2 regions of the Methylosinus sp. R-45379 genome follow, and region 1 is predicted to be linked to the other one. Evidence: predicted binding sites of a transcription regulator. Region 1 holds the regulator's gene; the other holds the start of a gene.
The links. Region 1 encodes PhoB, which activates phosphate uptake and scavenging genes when phosphate is short. Its sites were predicted from a motif close to TGTCATNNANCTGTCAT; they were not measured.

Region 1 (7,640 bases):
CGCGGGCTCGGGACGGCGTTCATCGAGCCGGCGCTGAGCGCTCTCGCCGCGCGTGGCGCCGCGCCGCGCTTCGCCGCGCGGCTGAAGGGAATCGAATTTTCCGGCGAGCGCGCCACAGCGCTCGATTTCGGCGACGAGAAAATCGCGCTCGGCGAGAATGACAGCGTCGCGCTCGCCGTCCCGCCCTGGGCGGCGCAGGAGCTCGTTCCGGGCCTCGTCGCGCCGGATGATTTCCGCGGCATCGTCAATGCGCATTTCAAGATCGCGCCGCCGCCGGGGCAGCCGGCGCTGCTCGGCATGATCGGCTCGCTCACCGAATGGCTGTTCGCTTTCGAGGACAGGCTCTCGGTGACGATCAGCGGCGCCGATCGGTTGATGGACGATTCCCGCGAGAGCCTCGCCGAGCGCATATGGGCCGAGGCAGCCGCCGCCACGGGCCTGCCGGTGGAGCTGCCGCAATGGCAGATCGTCAAGGAAAAGCGCGCCACTTTCGCCGCGACGCCGGCGCAGCAGCTGCGCCGCCCCGGCGCTGTGACGGGGTGGCGCAATCTCTTCCTCGCCGGCGATTGGACTGCGACCGGCCTTCCGGCGACGATTGAAGGCGCGATAAGGTCGGGCTATCGCGCGGCGGAGCTGGCGGGGCGTTCATAGGTCGAGCCCGCCGCCGCCGTCATCGCGAGGAGCGTAGCGACGATGCGATCCAGGGGCCGCCCCACGGCTCTGGATTGCTTCGCTGCGCTCGCAATGACGATGGGCAGAGGGAGCGCGTGCAGACAAAAGCGAGCCTGAAGGCTCGCGATCCAAAGCGCCCCCTGGACCGCGAGCCTTCAGGCTCGCATCGCCCCTCAATTCCTCCCGAAGGTCTCGTCGAAGGAATAGCCGGTGCCGCGCACGGTGCGGATCGGGTCCTTCTCGCGGCCGCGGATGATCGCCTTGCGCAGACGGCCGACATGCACGTCGACGGTGCGCTCGTCGATCTCCGCCGAGAGCCCCCACACGCTGTCGAGCAATTGCGCGCGCGAGAAGACGCGGCCGGGTTTTTCCATCAGATATTCCAGCAGACGGAACTCCGTCGGGCCGAGATGAATCTCGCGCCCGCCGCGCTTCACGCGGCGCGTCTCGCGGTCGAGGTCTATGTCGCCGGCGACGAGCCGCGTCGCCACGCGCTCCGGCCGCGCGCGGCGCAGCAGCGCATGCACGCGCGCCATCAGCTCCGGCGGCGAGAAGGGCTTCACCACATAATCGTCGGCGCCGATGGAGAGGCCGCGCACGCGCTCATTCTCGTCGCCGCGCGCGGTGAGCATGATGATCGGCATGCTGCGCGTGTCGTCGCGCGCGCGCAGCCGTCGGCAGATCTCGAGGCCGGAGACGCCGGGCAGCATCCAGTCGAGAATAACGAGATCGGGCTGCGATTCGGAGAGACGGATCTCCGCCTCGTCGCCGCGCTCTATATGCTCGACGAGAAAGCCCTCGGCCTCGAGATTATAGCCGAGCAGCAGCGCCAGCGCCGCGTCGTCCTCGACGACGAGTATGCGCGGCGCGCGGTCGTGCGGCGCCTCGCGCGGAGCGGCGACGCGGATTTCATTCATTTCGTAGGCTCATCCGGTTCCGCGCTGGCGGGAAGGCTCGCCGATTTGCCTTTGGGGCGGTCGGTCGGCATCGCCTCGCCAGTGACGAGATAGACGATCGTCTCGGCGACATTGGTGGTGTGATCGCCGATGCGCTCTATGTTCTTCGAGCAGAAGAGCAGATGCGTGCAGAAGGAGATGTTGCGCGGGTCCTCCATCATGAAGGTGAGGAGATCGCGGAACACCGAATCTTCCAGCGCATCGAGCTCGCTGTCGTTGGTCCACACGGCGCGGGCGCGCTCGACATCGCGCTGGGCGTAGGCGTCGAGCACGTCCTTCAGCTGTATGGCGGCGACTTCCGCCATCGTCTTGAGGCCGATGACGGCGCGCGGCACGCGCGCCTCGGAGAGGATCTTCACCGTGCGCTTGGCGATGCTCTTGGCGAGATCGCCGACCCGCTCGAGATCGGCGGCGATGCGCATAGCGGCGATGCATTCGCGCAGATCGATAGCGAGCGGCTGCCGCCGCGCGATGGTGAGGATGGCGTTCTCCTCTATCTCCCGCTGCAGCGCGTCGAGGCGCTGATCGGTGGCGACGACGCGATGGGCGAGCTCAATGTCGAAATTGGCGAGCGCATCCATGGCTTCGGCGAGCATTTTCTCGGCGATGCCTCCCATCTCGGCGATTCTGCGGCCGAGCACTTCGAGGTCGCGGTCATAGGAGCTGACGATATGTTCGCTCATGGTCTCAATGTCCTCGTGCGCGATGCGCGCTCAGCCGAAGCGGCCGGTGATATAGTCCTGCGTCTTCTTGTTCTGCGGCGCGGTGAAGAGATTATTGGTCTCGCCGAATTCGACGAGATCGCCGAGATACATGAAGGCGGTGAAATCGGAGACGCGCGCCGCCTGCTGCATGTTGTGGGTGACGATGGCGATCGTGTAGCGCTCCGACATTTCGTCGATGAGCTCCTCGATCTTCGCGGTCGAGATCGGGTCCAGCGCCGAGCAGGGCTCGTCGAAGAGGATCACCTCTGGCTGAATGGCGACGGTGCGCGCGATGCACAGGCGCTGCTGCTGGCCGCCCGAGAGGCCGAGGCCGCTCGAATTCAGCTTGTCGCGCACCTCGTCCCACAGCGCCGCGCCACGCAGCGCCGCCTCGACGCGCCCGTCGAGCTCGCTGCGCGAGAGCTTCTCGTAGAGGCGAATGCCGAAGGCGATATTGTCGTAGATCGACATGGGGAAGGGCGTCGGCTTCTGGAACACCATGCCGACGCGCGAGCGCAGCAGGTTGAGATCGATGTGCGGGTCGAGAATATTCTCGCCGTCGAGCAGCACCTCGCCCTCGGCGCGCTGCTTGGGATAGAGGTCGTACATGCGGTTCAATATGCGCAGCAGAGTCGATTTGCCGCAGCCGGACGGGCCGATGAAGGCCGTCACCTTATGGGTGTAGAGCGGCAGCGAGATCGATTTCAGCGCCTTCGACGACCCGTAATAGAAATCCAGATCGCGAACCGAGACTTTCGTCGGAATAGTGGCTTCGACAACCGGCATGGCGGTCATTTGTTTTTTCCCTGGCTGCTGAGCGCGCGCGCGGTGATGGAGAGCAGAAGGACGGCGATGGTGACGAGCAGAGCGCCGGTCCAGGCGAGCTGCTGCCAGTCCTTGTAGGGCGAGAGCGCGAATTGGAAGATGACGACGGGCAGGCTGGAGACCGGCGCGTTGAGATCCGTGCTCCAGAACTGATTGTTGAGCGAGGTGAAGAGCAGCGGCGCCGTCTCGCCGGAGACGCGCGCAATGGCCAGCAGCACGCCGGTGACGATGCCGGATTTCGCCGCGCGATAGGCGACGCGCATCAGCATATGGGAGCGCGGCAGGCCGAGCGCCGTCGCCGCCTCGCGCAGCGGCAGCGGCACCAGCAGCAGCATGTCCTCCGTGGTGCGCACGACGACAGGCACCACCAGCACGCCCAGCGCCAGAGCGCCCGCTATGCCGGAGAAATGCCCGACCTGCGCCACCACCACCGTATAGACGAAGAGGCCGACGACGATGGAGGGCGCGCTGAGCAGAATGTCGTTGATGAAGCGCACCACGGTGCTGAGCTTCGAGTAGCGGCCATATTCGGCCATATAGGTGCCGGCGAGCATTCCGAGCGGGGTGCCGAGCAGCACGCCGATCGTCGTCATCACCAGCGAGCCGGCGATGGCGTTGAGCAGGCCGCCGGTGGCGCCGGGCGGCGGCGTCATCTCGGTGAAGACGGCCGGCGAGAGGCCGCGCGCGCCCTCATAGATCAGCGCGCCGAGGATCAGCACCAGCCAGGCGAGGCCGAAGACGGTGCCGGTCCAGCACAGCGTGGTGGCGATCACATTGGTGCGGCGGCGGGAGGTGTAGAGGGACAAGGGTCAGGCTCCCGATTTCTGCTCGATGCGCATCAGCATGAAGCGCGCCGCCGCCAGCACGAAGAAGGTGATGACGAAGAGGATGAGGCCGAGCTCGATCAGCGCGGAAGTGTAGAGGTCGCCGACAGCCTCGGTGAATTCATTGGCGATCGTCGCCGAGATGGTCGTGCCGGGCGCGAGCAGCGAGCTCGACACCTTATGGGCGTTGCCGATGACGAAGGTGACGGCCATCGTCTCGCCGAGAGCGCGGCCGAGGCCGAGCATCACGCCGCCGATGACGCCGACGCGCGTGTAGGGGATGACGACATAGCGCATCACTTCCCATGTCGTGCAGCCGACGCCCGAGGCTGCCTCCTTCAGCACCGGCGGGACCGTGTCGAACACGTCGCGCGAGATGGAGGTGATGAAGGGCAGCACCATGATCGCCAGAATGAAGCCGGCCGTCAGCATGCCGATGCCATAGGGCGGGCCGGCGAAGAGGCTCGACAGCACGGGAATGTCGGCGGTGAGCGAGATCAGCGCCGGCTGCACATGCTGCTGCAGGAAGGGCGCCAGCACGAACAGGCCCCAAATGCCGTAGATGATCGACGGGATGCCCGCGAGCAGCTCGATGGCGACGCCGATCGGCCGGCGCAGCGCATGGGGGCAGAGCTCGGTGAGGAAGATGGCGATGCCGAGGCCCAGCGGCACGGCGATGACCATGGCGATGGTCGACGTCACCAGAGTGCCGTAGACGGGCGCGACGGCGCCGAATCTCTCGGTGACGGGATTCCACGATTCCGTCGTCAAAAAGCCGAGGCCGAAGGCCTTTATCGCCGGCAGCGAGCCATAGATCAGCGAGAAGATCACGCCGCCGAGAATCAGAAGGACGAGCACCGCGGCGGCGCGGGTCAAATTATGAAAGAAGAAGTCGAACAAGGCCATGCGGCCGAGAACTTTCCCGCGGTCGACTTCGGCGGCGCGGGGCGTCGCATCTACGATTGCTAGGTCCGACACGCTATTGTCTCTCGTTTGGCGGTTGAAGCCGGCGTCCATCGCGCGCTCCCGAAGGCGGATTTTTCATCTGAGGTCATAGCGCAGGTCTCGAGGGAACTCACCGCGTCGAGGCGTTCCGCGTCGAAAAGAAGCGGGAAAGCTCGTCCTCGGGCGGTTCGTCTCGCGCCATTCCGCCACCTCTGCCCCTCGCGTCGAGGGGCGCCGGCGATATCTCCAGGGATGATCTCGTCCAAGGATGATCTCGCCGGCGCGCATCGATGCGTCAGTTGATCGACGCCAGCGGCTTGCCGCTCGCATCCTTGATATTGGCCGTCCAGCTCTTCTTGATCAGAGCCACGACATTGGTCGGCAGCGGGATGTAATCCAGCTCCTCGGCCGCCTTATTGCCCTTGGCGAAGGCCCAACCGAAGAATTTCAGAGCCTCGCCGGCCGCAGCCGTATCCTGCGGCGCCTTGGGCAGCAGAATGAAGGTGGCGGCGGTGATCGGCCAGGACTGCGCGCCCGGCTGGTCGGTGAGGATCTGATAGAAGCCCGGCGCATTGGCCCAATCGGCGTTGGAGGCCGCGGCCTGGAAGGTCGGCGTCGTCGGCGCGACGGTCTTGCCGTCCTTGTTGACGAGCTTGGTGTAGGTCAGCTTGTTCTGCTTGGCGTAGGCGTATTCGACATAGCCGATGGCGCCCTTGGTGTTGGCCACATTGTTGGCGACGCCCTCATTGCCCTTGGCGCCGATGCCGACCGGCCATTCGACCGAGGCGTTCTCGCCGACCTTGGCCTTCCAGTCCGCGCTGACCTTGGACAGGTAATTGGTGAAGTTGAAGGTCGTGCCCGATCCGTCCGAACGATGCACGACGGCGATCGCGGCCGAGGGAAGCTTGGCCTTCGGGTTCAGCTTCTTGATCGCGGCGTCGTCCCAGCTCTTGATCTCGCCGAGGAAGATGGCGCCGAGCGTCTTGCCGTCGAGGACGAGATCGCCGGAGGCGACGCCGTCCAGATTGACGACCGGCACGATGCCGCCGATCACCTGCGGCCATTGGGTGAGGCCGGCGGCCTCCAGCTCCTCGGCCTTCAGCGGCTGGTCGGAGGCGCCGAAGGTCACGGTGCGCGCCTTGATCTGCTTGATGCCGCCGCCCGAGCCGATCGACTGGTAATTGAGGCCGTTGCCGGTCTCCTTCTTATAGCTGTCCGCCCATTTGGCGTAGATCGGATAGGGGAAGGTGGCGCCGGCGCCCGAAATGTCGATCGCGAGGGCGGCGCCGGCCGTGGCGACGGCCAGGGTCGTCGCCAGAGCGACACGATGGAAAACTTTGGAAAGCATGTTCGGTCTCTTTCGAGCTCGAGGTTCACTGTGTCGGCGCGCGTCCAGCGCCCCAGCGAGGCGCACCCTAGAGGCGCGCGACGAGGGTTTTACGACAGCTGGATGACTGTCACATGACATAGCATCCAGCTGAATTTATTTGCTAAATCTGCGCTTGATCAGGCGCTGTCGGGCTTTTCCGGGTCGATCAATGGCAAAAATACGCGGAAAGTGGCGCCTTTTCCTGGCGCGGAATCTATGGCGAGCCTGCCGCGGTGGCGAGCCACGATATGCTTGACGATCGCCAAGCCGAGTCCCGTGCCGCCCTTGGCGCGGCTCTTGCCGGCGTCGACGCGATAGAAACGCTCGGTGAGGCGCGGCAAATGTTCCGGCGGGATGCCGAGGCCGTGGTCGCGCACCGAGAAGACGGCGGAGGCGCCGAGCGGCGAGAGCGTGATCTCCACCGGACCCGCCCCGTATTTGATCGCGTTCTCGATGAGGTTTTCGGCGACGCGGGCGAGCTCGTCGCGGTCGCCCGGCACGACGACCGTGTCCTCTATGTCGAGCTTCAGCTCTATGCCGCCGTCCTCCGCCATGGGCGCGAGCGTGTCGACGATATGGGCGACGAGAATGCCGAGATCGACCGGCGTGTCCGGGCGCAGATGCAGATGCTGCTCGATGCGCGAGAGGGAGAGCAGATCGTCGACGAGGCGCGACATGCGCTGCGCCTGATCGCGCATGATGGAGAGAAAGCGGTCGCGCGCCTTGGCGTCGTCGCGCGCCGGGCCTTGCAGCGTCTCCACGAAGCCGAGCAGCGAGGCGAGCGGCGTGCGCAGCTCATGGCTGGCGTTGGCGACGAAATCGACGCGCATGCGCTCGACGCGGCGCGATTCGGTGAGATCGCGCAGGCTCACCACGGCGGCGTTCTCATAGCCCTCGAGGCGCAGCGGCGCGATATGCACCTCGAACCAGCATTCCACCGGCAGGCGCTCGAGCCAGATGACCTTCTCCGGCTGGCCGCCGCGCAGCACGCGGTCCAGCGCGTCCAGCACATCGGGCGAGCGCAGGCTGCGCGCCAGCGGATCATTGGGCCGCAAGGAGGGCAGCACGGAGCGCGCGGCGCGATTGGAGGCGACGATGCGCGCCTCCGAATCGATGACGAAGACCGCCTCCGGCAGCGCGTCGATGACGAGGCCGAGCAGAGCTTCGCCCTGATAGCGTCGGCGTAGATCCGGCATCGGTCCTCTCGTCATCGTGTCCCTGGATGAGGAAACGTCTTTATTCCACGATCACGCGGCGTGCGGCCGATCGGTTTCGCGCTCCCCCGTGAGCGGGAGAACACGGCCGAAAGTCGTATCACTCGCGCGTCTCCAATATGCGCGCGATG
Region 2 (7,640 bases), on a different contig from region 1:
CGGCCGGCGCCAATGATTATATCTCCAAGCCGATCGACGTCGAGAAGCTCTTGTCGCTGATCCGCGTATGGATGCCGAAATGATCCTTCTCGACTCCGATGAGAAAGCCGAGATCGAGCTGGACCTCCTGCTGGAGGCCATATTCCGGCTCTATCAGCATGATTTTCGCGGCTATGCGCGCTCCTCTCTGCGCCGCAGCGTCGCCCGCGCTCAGATCGCGCTGCGATGCGCGACGATCACCGATCTTCTCGACCGCATCGTCCACGACAGGGGCGCTTTCACGGAAGCGTTGCGCCATCTCACCATACAGGTGAGCGATCTCTTCCGCGATCCTTGCTATTTCCGCGGGCTGCGCGAGACGGTCGCGCCGCATCTCGCCACCTATCCTTCGCTGCGCTTCTGGGTGGCGGGCTGCGGAACCGGCGAGGAGGCCTATTCCATCGCCATTCTCCTGCACGAGGAAGGGCTGCTCGAGCGCTCGCTCGTCTATGCGACCGACATAGACAAGGAGAGCATGGCGATCGCGCAGGCCGGCGCCTATGAGCTCTTCCGCATGGGCGGTTTCGCCGAGAATTACCACGGCTCCGGCGGACGCGCGGCGCTCTCCGACTATTTCGTCGCGCGCGGCGCCTATGCGACCATCGCGCCCTTTCTGAAGCAGCGCATCCTGTTCTGCGACCACAGCCTCGCGACCGACGCCGCCTTCGCCGAAATGCACCTCATCTCGTGCAGGAACGTGCTCATCTATTTCGACCGAACGCTGCAGGATCGCGCGATCGGCCTGTTTCGCGAGTCGCTCTGCGCGCGCGGCTTCATCGGCCTCGGGCCGAATGAATCGCTCGCCTTCTCACGTCATGCGTCTTCTCTAGAGATTCTTTCGGCTGACGAGCACATCTATCGGGTGAAATGATGAGAGCGATCGAAAACTCCTCGAACCCGTCCGGGCGTCGGCGGTCGTCGACGCCCGATTTCGACTCGGGCCGCACGTCCAAGCTCCCGGTCGTTCTCATCGTCGATGATTTCGCGGAGAATCTGATCGCGATGGAGGCGCTGCTGCGTTGCGACGCGTTCGACATCGTCACCGCGCAATCGGGCCGCACCGCGCTCGACATTCTCCTCGATCGCAGCATCGCGCTCGCCATCGTCGATGTGAACATGCCGGAGATGGACGGATTCGAGCTGGCGACGCTGATGCGCGGCGTGGAGAAGACGCGCTATGTGCCGATCGTCTTCGTCACCGCGCATTCGCCGGACGTCTCGCGCATGTTCAAGGGATATGAGGTCGGCGCCGTCGACTATCTGTTCAAGCCGATCGACGAGCAGGTGCTGCGCAGCAAGGTCGACGTCTTCGTGACGCTGGAGCGGCAGCGCCAGCAGCTTCTGCAAGTGGAACGCATGCGCGAGATGTTCGTCGGCATTCTCGGGCATGATCTGCGCAATCCGCTGCAGAGCATACTCACCTCCGCCGAGCGCTCGCTGAGCGTTGCGCAGGACGACGATCTGCGCAAGGCGCTGCAGCTCATTCGCCAGAGCGGCCAGCGCATGGCGCGGATGATCGAGCAGATTCTCGATCTGACGCGCATCAGAATGGGCGGCGGCCTCGCCATCCGTCCCGCCGCGGCGAATTTCCGGCGCGTCGTCGAGCAGATCGCCGATGAGTTCAGCGGACGCGGGCGCGCCCTGCGGCTCGATTTCGACGGCGACATGGACGGCGCCTGGGATGTCGACCGCATTCTGCAGCTTCTCTCCAATCTCCTCGGCAACGCCGTCGAGCACAGCCCGCCCGGCGCGCCGGTCTCGCTGCGGATCGACGGCGGCGCGGCGGACTTTGTCGTGATCCACGTCTGCAATGGCGGACGCGGCGTGCCGAGCGCGCTGCGCGACGCGCTGTTCGAACCCTTCGCCAGCAGCGACCGCATGCGTGGCCTCGGCCTCGGCCTGTTCATCTGTCGGCAGATCGTGCTGGCGCATGGCGGCGCGATCGAATTCGAATCGGATGATTCGCGCGGCACATGCTTTCACATTCGGCTGCCGCGTCGCTGCGCGATCGAGGCGCCGCTCCACGATTCGCGCGGCGTCGACGGGCGATCGGAACCGCTACGCTGCGGCGACGCGCTCTTCGGCGTCGGCGCGCGGCCGTCGCGCAGAGGCGTCATTCTCGTCGTCGACGACGACGCCGATGTGCTCGACTCGCTCGAGCTGCTGCTGACGACAGAGGGCCATGAGGTGCTGGCCGCCGCAGACGGCGACGCCGCGACCAAGATCGTCGTCGGCGACCGCGCCCGGCCGGACATGGTGATCATCGATTATCATCTGCCCAATGGCGTGGTGGGGCCGCTCGTCGTGCGGCGCCTGCGCGAGCTGCTCAATCGCGACCTTCCGGCGCTCGTCCTGAGCGGCGCCACAGCGGATGAGGACGCCGTCCGCATCCCGCTGCAAAACAGCGCGCAGCTCGGCAAGCCGGCCGACGTCGAGCGGCTGCTGGAGACGATACAGAGATTGCTCGCCGAGAACGCCGCGCCCTGAGCCGAGCGCGCTCCGCTCAGGCGAGCGCGGCCTCTATGCGCGGGCGAATCTTCGCCGCGAAATCATCGAGGCTCGCAAGCGCGAGAGACTCGTTCGCCGTCGCCGGCTTCAGCAGCAGCGAGCCCACGCCGAGCCGCCGATGAATGCCGACGATATTCTCAGCGAGCTCCTCATAGCTTCCGATGAGCGAGCGCTCGACGATCTCCTCCGGATCGAAAGAGGCCAGCGCATTTTGCGCGAGAAAAATGCCGCGCATGCGATCGGCGAAACGCGCGATGAAGGGCAGCGCCTCCGCCAGCGCCTTCTCACGCGTCTCGGCGGCATAATAGAAGCGCGCCAGAGCAAGACGCGGATCGGCGGCCGGCCCCGTCGCGCGATAGGCGGCGGCCGCCTGCTCGATCTTGGCGATCGGCACAAGCGAGGCCGCCATTATGCCGAAGCCCTTGCGCGCCGCATATTCGATCGCTGACGGCGTGGATGTGGCGATCCAGGTCGGAATCGGCTTTTGCAAAGGCTTGGGACAGAGCGCGAGATCATCGACATGAAAATGCGCGCCGGAGAAAGTGACGCGATCTTCATAGAGCAGACGCTCGATCAGCTCGAGCGCCTCGAGAGTCATGTCGCGCGAGTCCTCCTTCGCCGCGTGAAAATGCTTGTTCTGCGCTGGAAAGGGGCCGCCCTTGGCGACGCCGAAATCGAAACGGCCATTGGAGAGAACGTCGATGGTCGCGACATCCTCCGCCACCTGGATCGGATTGCGGAAAGCGAGCAGCACCGCCGCCGAGCCGAGCCGCACGCGCGAGGTGACGCCGGCGAGATAGGAAAGCAGCGTCAATATGGATGGGCTGACGGCGTCATCGTCGAAATGATGCTCGGCGACCCAGGCCTCCTCGAAGCCGACCTCCTCCGCGCGGCGCACGAGACGCGTCTGCGCGTCGAAGCAGGCCTTATAGTCGCGAACAGGGTTTTCATAGGTGCAGAACACGCCGATGCGCATGGCCGAAGCTCCTCCTGGCACGCTATATAGGTTTGTTATATAGCTTAGGCCCCGGTCACGCCGGCGGCAAGCGGCGGATGCGCAATTCCGCGGCGTTTCCAGCCGAAGCGGAGGCCTGCTCTGCGGCGCCGCAAAGCGCTGTCACGATTGTGTCATCGAACAAGGCTGTGAGTGCGGGGCTCCTCCTCTTCCTCGTCAGCGCCACAGGCCGATTCGAATGGACTTCTCCCGTCGCTTCACATTCCTCTTCTCCGCTCCCAATTTCGAGGCCGATGACCTCGAGGGGCTGCGCGTCAGTCAGATCATCGCCGCGATCGAGAGCATGGGCTTTCAGGTTGTGCGCGCGCGCCGCGTGGAGGACGCCGAGATCGTCGTGCAGACCGACGCCGCCATCGGCTGCCTCGTCGTCGATTGGGGCAAGAAAGGCCTCGAGGGCAAGACCGCCTCGCTCATCGATCTCATGCGCAAGCGCGGCCTCGAAATGCCGATCGTGCTGCTCATTCGCCGCAAGCGCTTCGAGGATATTCCGGTCGAGGTGCTGGACTTCATCGACGGCTATGTCTTCCTCGCCGAGGAGACGCCGGAATTCATCGCCAAAAATCTCGTCTCGCGCCTGAAGCAATATGCGGAGACGCTGAAGACGCCCTTCTTCGGCGCGCTGGTCGATTACGCCGAGGAAGGCAATCAGCTATGGACCTGCCCCGGCCATAATGGCGGCATTTTTTATAGCCGCAGCCCGATCGGCCGCATCTTCATGGAGCATTTGGGCGAGGCCGTGTTCCGCGACGATCTCGACAATTCCGTCGTCGAGCTCGGCGATCTGTTGACGCATGAAGGTCCGGCGCTCGCCGCGCAAAAGGCGGCGGCGGAAATCTTCGGCGCGGAGAAGACCTATTTCGTTCTCAACGGCACATCCTCCTCCAACAAGGTCGTGCTCACCAATCTTGTCGCCGAGGGCGATCTCGTGCTGTTCGATCGCAATAATCACAAGGCGGCGCATCATGGCGCCTTGCTGCTCGGCGGCGGCGTGCCGATCTTTCTGCCGACGACGCGCAATGCGCATGGCCTCATCGGCCCGATCGATCACGAGGCCTTCGACGAGGAGAAATTGCGCGAGCGCATTCGCGCCAATCCGCTGGTGAAGGACAAGGACGCCTGGCGCAAGGAGCGGCCTTTCCGCGCCGCCGTCATCGAGCAATGCACTTATGACGGCACCATCCATAACGCCGAATGGATCGTCAGCAAGATCGGCCATTTGTGCGATTACATTCTCTTCGACGAAGCCTGGGCCGGCTTCATGAAGTTTCATCCGCTCTATGAGCGACGCTATGCGATGGGGCTCAAGAATCTCACCGAGGCCTCGCCCGGAATCGTCGCGACGCAATCGACGCATAAGCAGCTCGCCAGCTTCTCGCAGGCCTCGCAAATCCATGTGCGCGATCGCCATATAAAGGGCCAGCGGCGGCGCGTGGAGCATCGCCGTTTCAATGAAGGCTTCATGCAGCACGCCTCCACCTCGCCCTTCTATCCGCTGTTCGCCTCTTTGGATGTCGGCGCGCAAATGATGAAGGGCCGCTCCGGCGAGCTTTTGTGGGACGACACCATCCGGCTCGGCATAGAGCTGCGCAAGAAGCTGCGCGCGGTGCGGCGCGAGTTCGAGGCCAAGGAGCAGGACCCGGCGCGGCGCTGGTTCTTCGATCCTTTCGCGCCCGATTGGGTCTCCATTCCAGACGCGGCGCGCGAATCCGGCGCGCATCGCGTTCCCTGGGAGAGCGTCTCCACCGATCAGCTCGCGCGCAATCCCGACTTCTGGGCGCTGGCGCCGGATGCGCGCTGGCATGGATTCTCCAATATGGCGCCGGGCTTTGCGATCACCGATCCGGCCAAGCTCACTCTGCTGACGCCAGGCTTCGATCGCGAGACCGGCGCCTATGCCGATCATGGAATCCCGGCGCCGATCGTCGCGCAATATTTGCGCGAAAATCGCATCGTGCCGGAGAAGAACGACCTCAACTCTCTGCTGTTTCTGCTGACGCCGGGCGTCGAATCGAGCAAGGCGGGAACGCTCGTCTCCTCGCTCGTCGCCTTCAAGCGCCTGCATGACGACAATGCGCTGCTGCAGGATGTGATCCCCGAATTTGTCGCGCGCCGCTCCGCGCGCTACAGGGGCGTGCGGCTGCGCGATCTTTGCGGCGATATGCATCGCTTCTTCAAGGAGGCGAACGCCAGCTCGCTGCAGCAGGCGCAATTCCGGCAGGAGCATCTGCCCGAGATGGCGATGACGCCGCGCGAGGCATATCTGCGCCTCGTGCGCAATGACGTGGATTTCCTGCCGATCGACGAGATAGAGGGCCGCATAGCGACGACGCTCTTCGTCATCTATCCGCCGGGCATTGCGACGATCGTTCCGGGCGAGCGGCTCGACACGAAGGCGCGGCCCATGCTCGAATATTTGCGCATGTTCGAACGCAGCGCCAATCTCTTCCCCGGCTTCGATTATGAGATCCAGGGACTCTACAAGCAGTGGAACGGCGAGGCGAAGATGCGGCTCTACACTTATGTGGTGCAGGAATGAGCATGATCGAAGCGAGCGCCGAACGCGCGACGATCCTCGTCCGCCCCTCGCGCGACGAGGATGTCGACGCCATGCTGGCGATCTATCTCCAGCATGTGCGCAAGGGGCTCGATCCATCCGAGGCGCCGCTCTACGAGCCGCCGCAGAAGGAGGATTTGAAGCGCCGACGCAAGAATATGGGCAATCACCGGCTGCCGCATCTCGTCGCCGAGCATGAGCGCGCCGTTCTCGGCTACGCCTATGTCGTGCCCTTTCGCAAAAGGCCGGCCTATCGCTATGTCGTCAAGCATTCGATCTATGTCGATCCGCGCCATCTGCATCGCGGCGTCGGCCGGCTGCTGCTGCAAGCGCTCGTCGATTCCTGCGCGGCGGCCGGCTTTCGGCAGATGATCGGCTATGTCGACGCCTCCAATGAGGCGTCGCTGAAGCTGCATGAGGCGATCGGCTTTCGGCAGGCCGGATATCTTTCCGGCGTCGGATTTAAATTCGGCCGCTGGACGGATTCGGTGATCTTGCAGCGCTCGCTCGGCCTCGGCGCCGCGACGCCTCCCGATGCGCGCAGCTGACGCTGCAGGCCGCGCGGCGGTCATGCTATGATCGGCGCATGATTCCGCTTCGCCGCCTCCTGCCCTTCGCCCTTTTGCTCTTCTTCGCCTCGCCCGCGGCCGCGGCGGCGCGCAATCCTTGCCAGGATGTAGAGGATGCGGGCGCGAGCTACACCATCTGCGTCTTCGACACGCGCAGCGATTCCATTCGCCTCTTCCTCGCCGATGCGAAAGGCGAGGTCTATGGCTCCTTCTCGGCGCTCGACGCCGCACTCGCGCAGAAGGGCGAAAAGCTTCTCTTCGCGATGAACGCCGGAATGTATGACGAGCGGCGCCTGCCGATCGGACTCTATGTCGAAGGCGGCCATATGGAGAAAAGCGCCAACACCCATTCGGGCGCCGGCAATTTCCACATGAAGCCCAATGGGATTTTCTGGGTGGAGGGCGCGCGCGCCGGCGTCACGGAGACGCAGCGTTTTCTCAAAGAGCGGCTGCATCCCGCCTATGCGACACAATCGGGGCCGATGCTCGTTGTCGGCGGACGCATCAATCCGCGCATCCACGACACCGGAACGTCGATGAAGATTCGCAATGGAGTCGGCGTGCGCGACGGCCATATCGTCGCCTTCGCCATCTCCAATCAGCCGGTGACATTCCACGCTTTCGCGACTCTCTTTCGCGAGCGTTTGAAATGTCCGGACGCGCTCTTCCTCGACGGCTCGATCTCGGCGCTCTATGCGCCTTCGCTCGCGCGGCACGATCGCTTCCGCCCCATGGGGCCGATCGTCGGCGTCGTCGAGCGCGCGCGCTGACGCGCGCCGCTCACGCCGCTTCGTTGACGGTGAAGGCGCCGACGAAATCGGGGTCCGCGAGAATCTCGCCCGTCTCCCACAGCAGATAATCGCCGGGGCCGGCGATGCGGAAACGGCCGAGGTCCGGCGGCAGGCGGACCTTGCGGCCGGCGTCCTTGCCTTCGAGCTCTATGTCGACGCCGGTT

Region 2: the regulator PhoB is predicted to act here: its motif matches at 3,663-3,679, upstream of A1351_RS09430 (Orn/Lys/Arg decarboxylase N-terminal domain-containing protein).

Annotation. Positions count from the first base shown of each region.
Region 1 covers NZ_LUUM01000309.1:90,043-97,682, forward strand. Annotated here, with positions in the region: gene hpnE (hydroxysqualene dehydroxylase HpnE) at 1-651, shown strand, start outside; gene phoB (phosphate regulon transcriptional regulator PhoB) at 846-1,589, opposite strand; gene phoU (phosphate signaling complex protein PhoU) at 1,586-2,311, opposite strand; gene pstB (phosphate ABC transporter ATP-binding protein PstB) at 2,342-3,127, opposite strand; gene pstA (phosphate ABC transporter permease PstA) at 3,124-3,963, opposite strand; gene pstC (phosphate ABC transporter permease subunit PstC) at 3,967-4,887, opposite strand; gene pstS (phosphate ABC transporter substrate-binding protein PstS) at 5,222-6,274, opposite strand; gene A1351_RS22640 (ATP-binding protein) at 6,433-7,491, opposite strand; gene A1351_RS22645 (lysylphosphatidylglycerol synthase domain-containing protein) at 7,610-7,640, opposite strand, start outside.
Region 2 covers NZ_LUUM01000223.1:26,980-34,619, reverse strand. Annotated here, with positions in the region: gene A1351_RS09450 (response regulator) at 1-83, shown strand, start outside; gene A1351_RS09445 (protein-glutamate O-methyltransferase CheR) at 80-910, shown strand; gene A1351_RS09440 (response regulator) at 907-2,526, shown strand; gene A1351_RS09435 (LLM class flavin-dependent oxidoreductase) at 2,543-3,523, opposite strand; gene A1351_RS09430 (Orn/Lys/Arg decarboxylase N-terminal domain-containing protein) at 3,741-6,098, shown strand; gene A1351_RS09425 (GNAT family N-acetyltransferase) at 6,095-6,664, shown strand; gene A1351_RS09420 (phosphodiester glycosidase family protein) at 6,703-7,455, shown strand; gene A1351_RS09415 (hypothetical protein) at 7,466-7,640, opposite strand, start outside.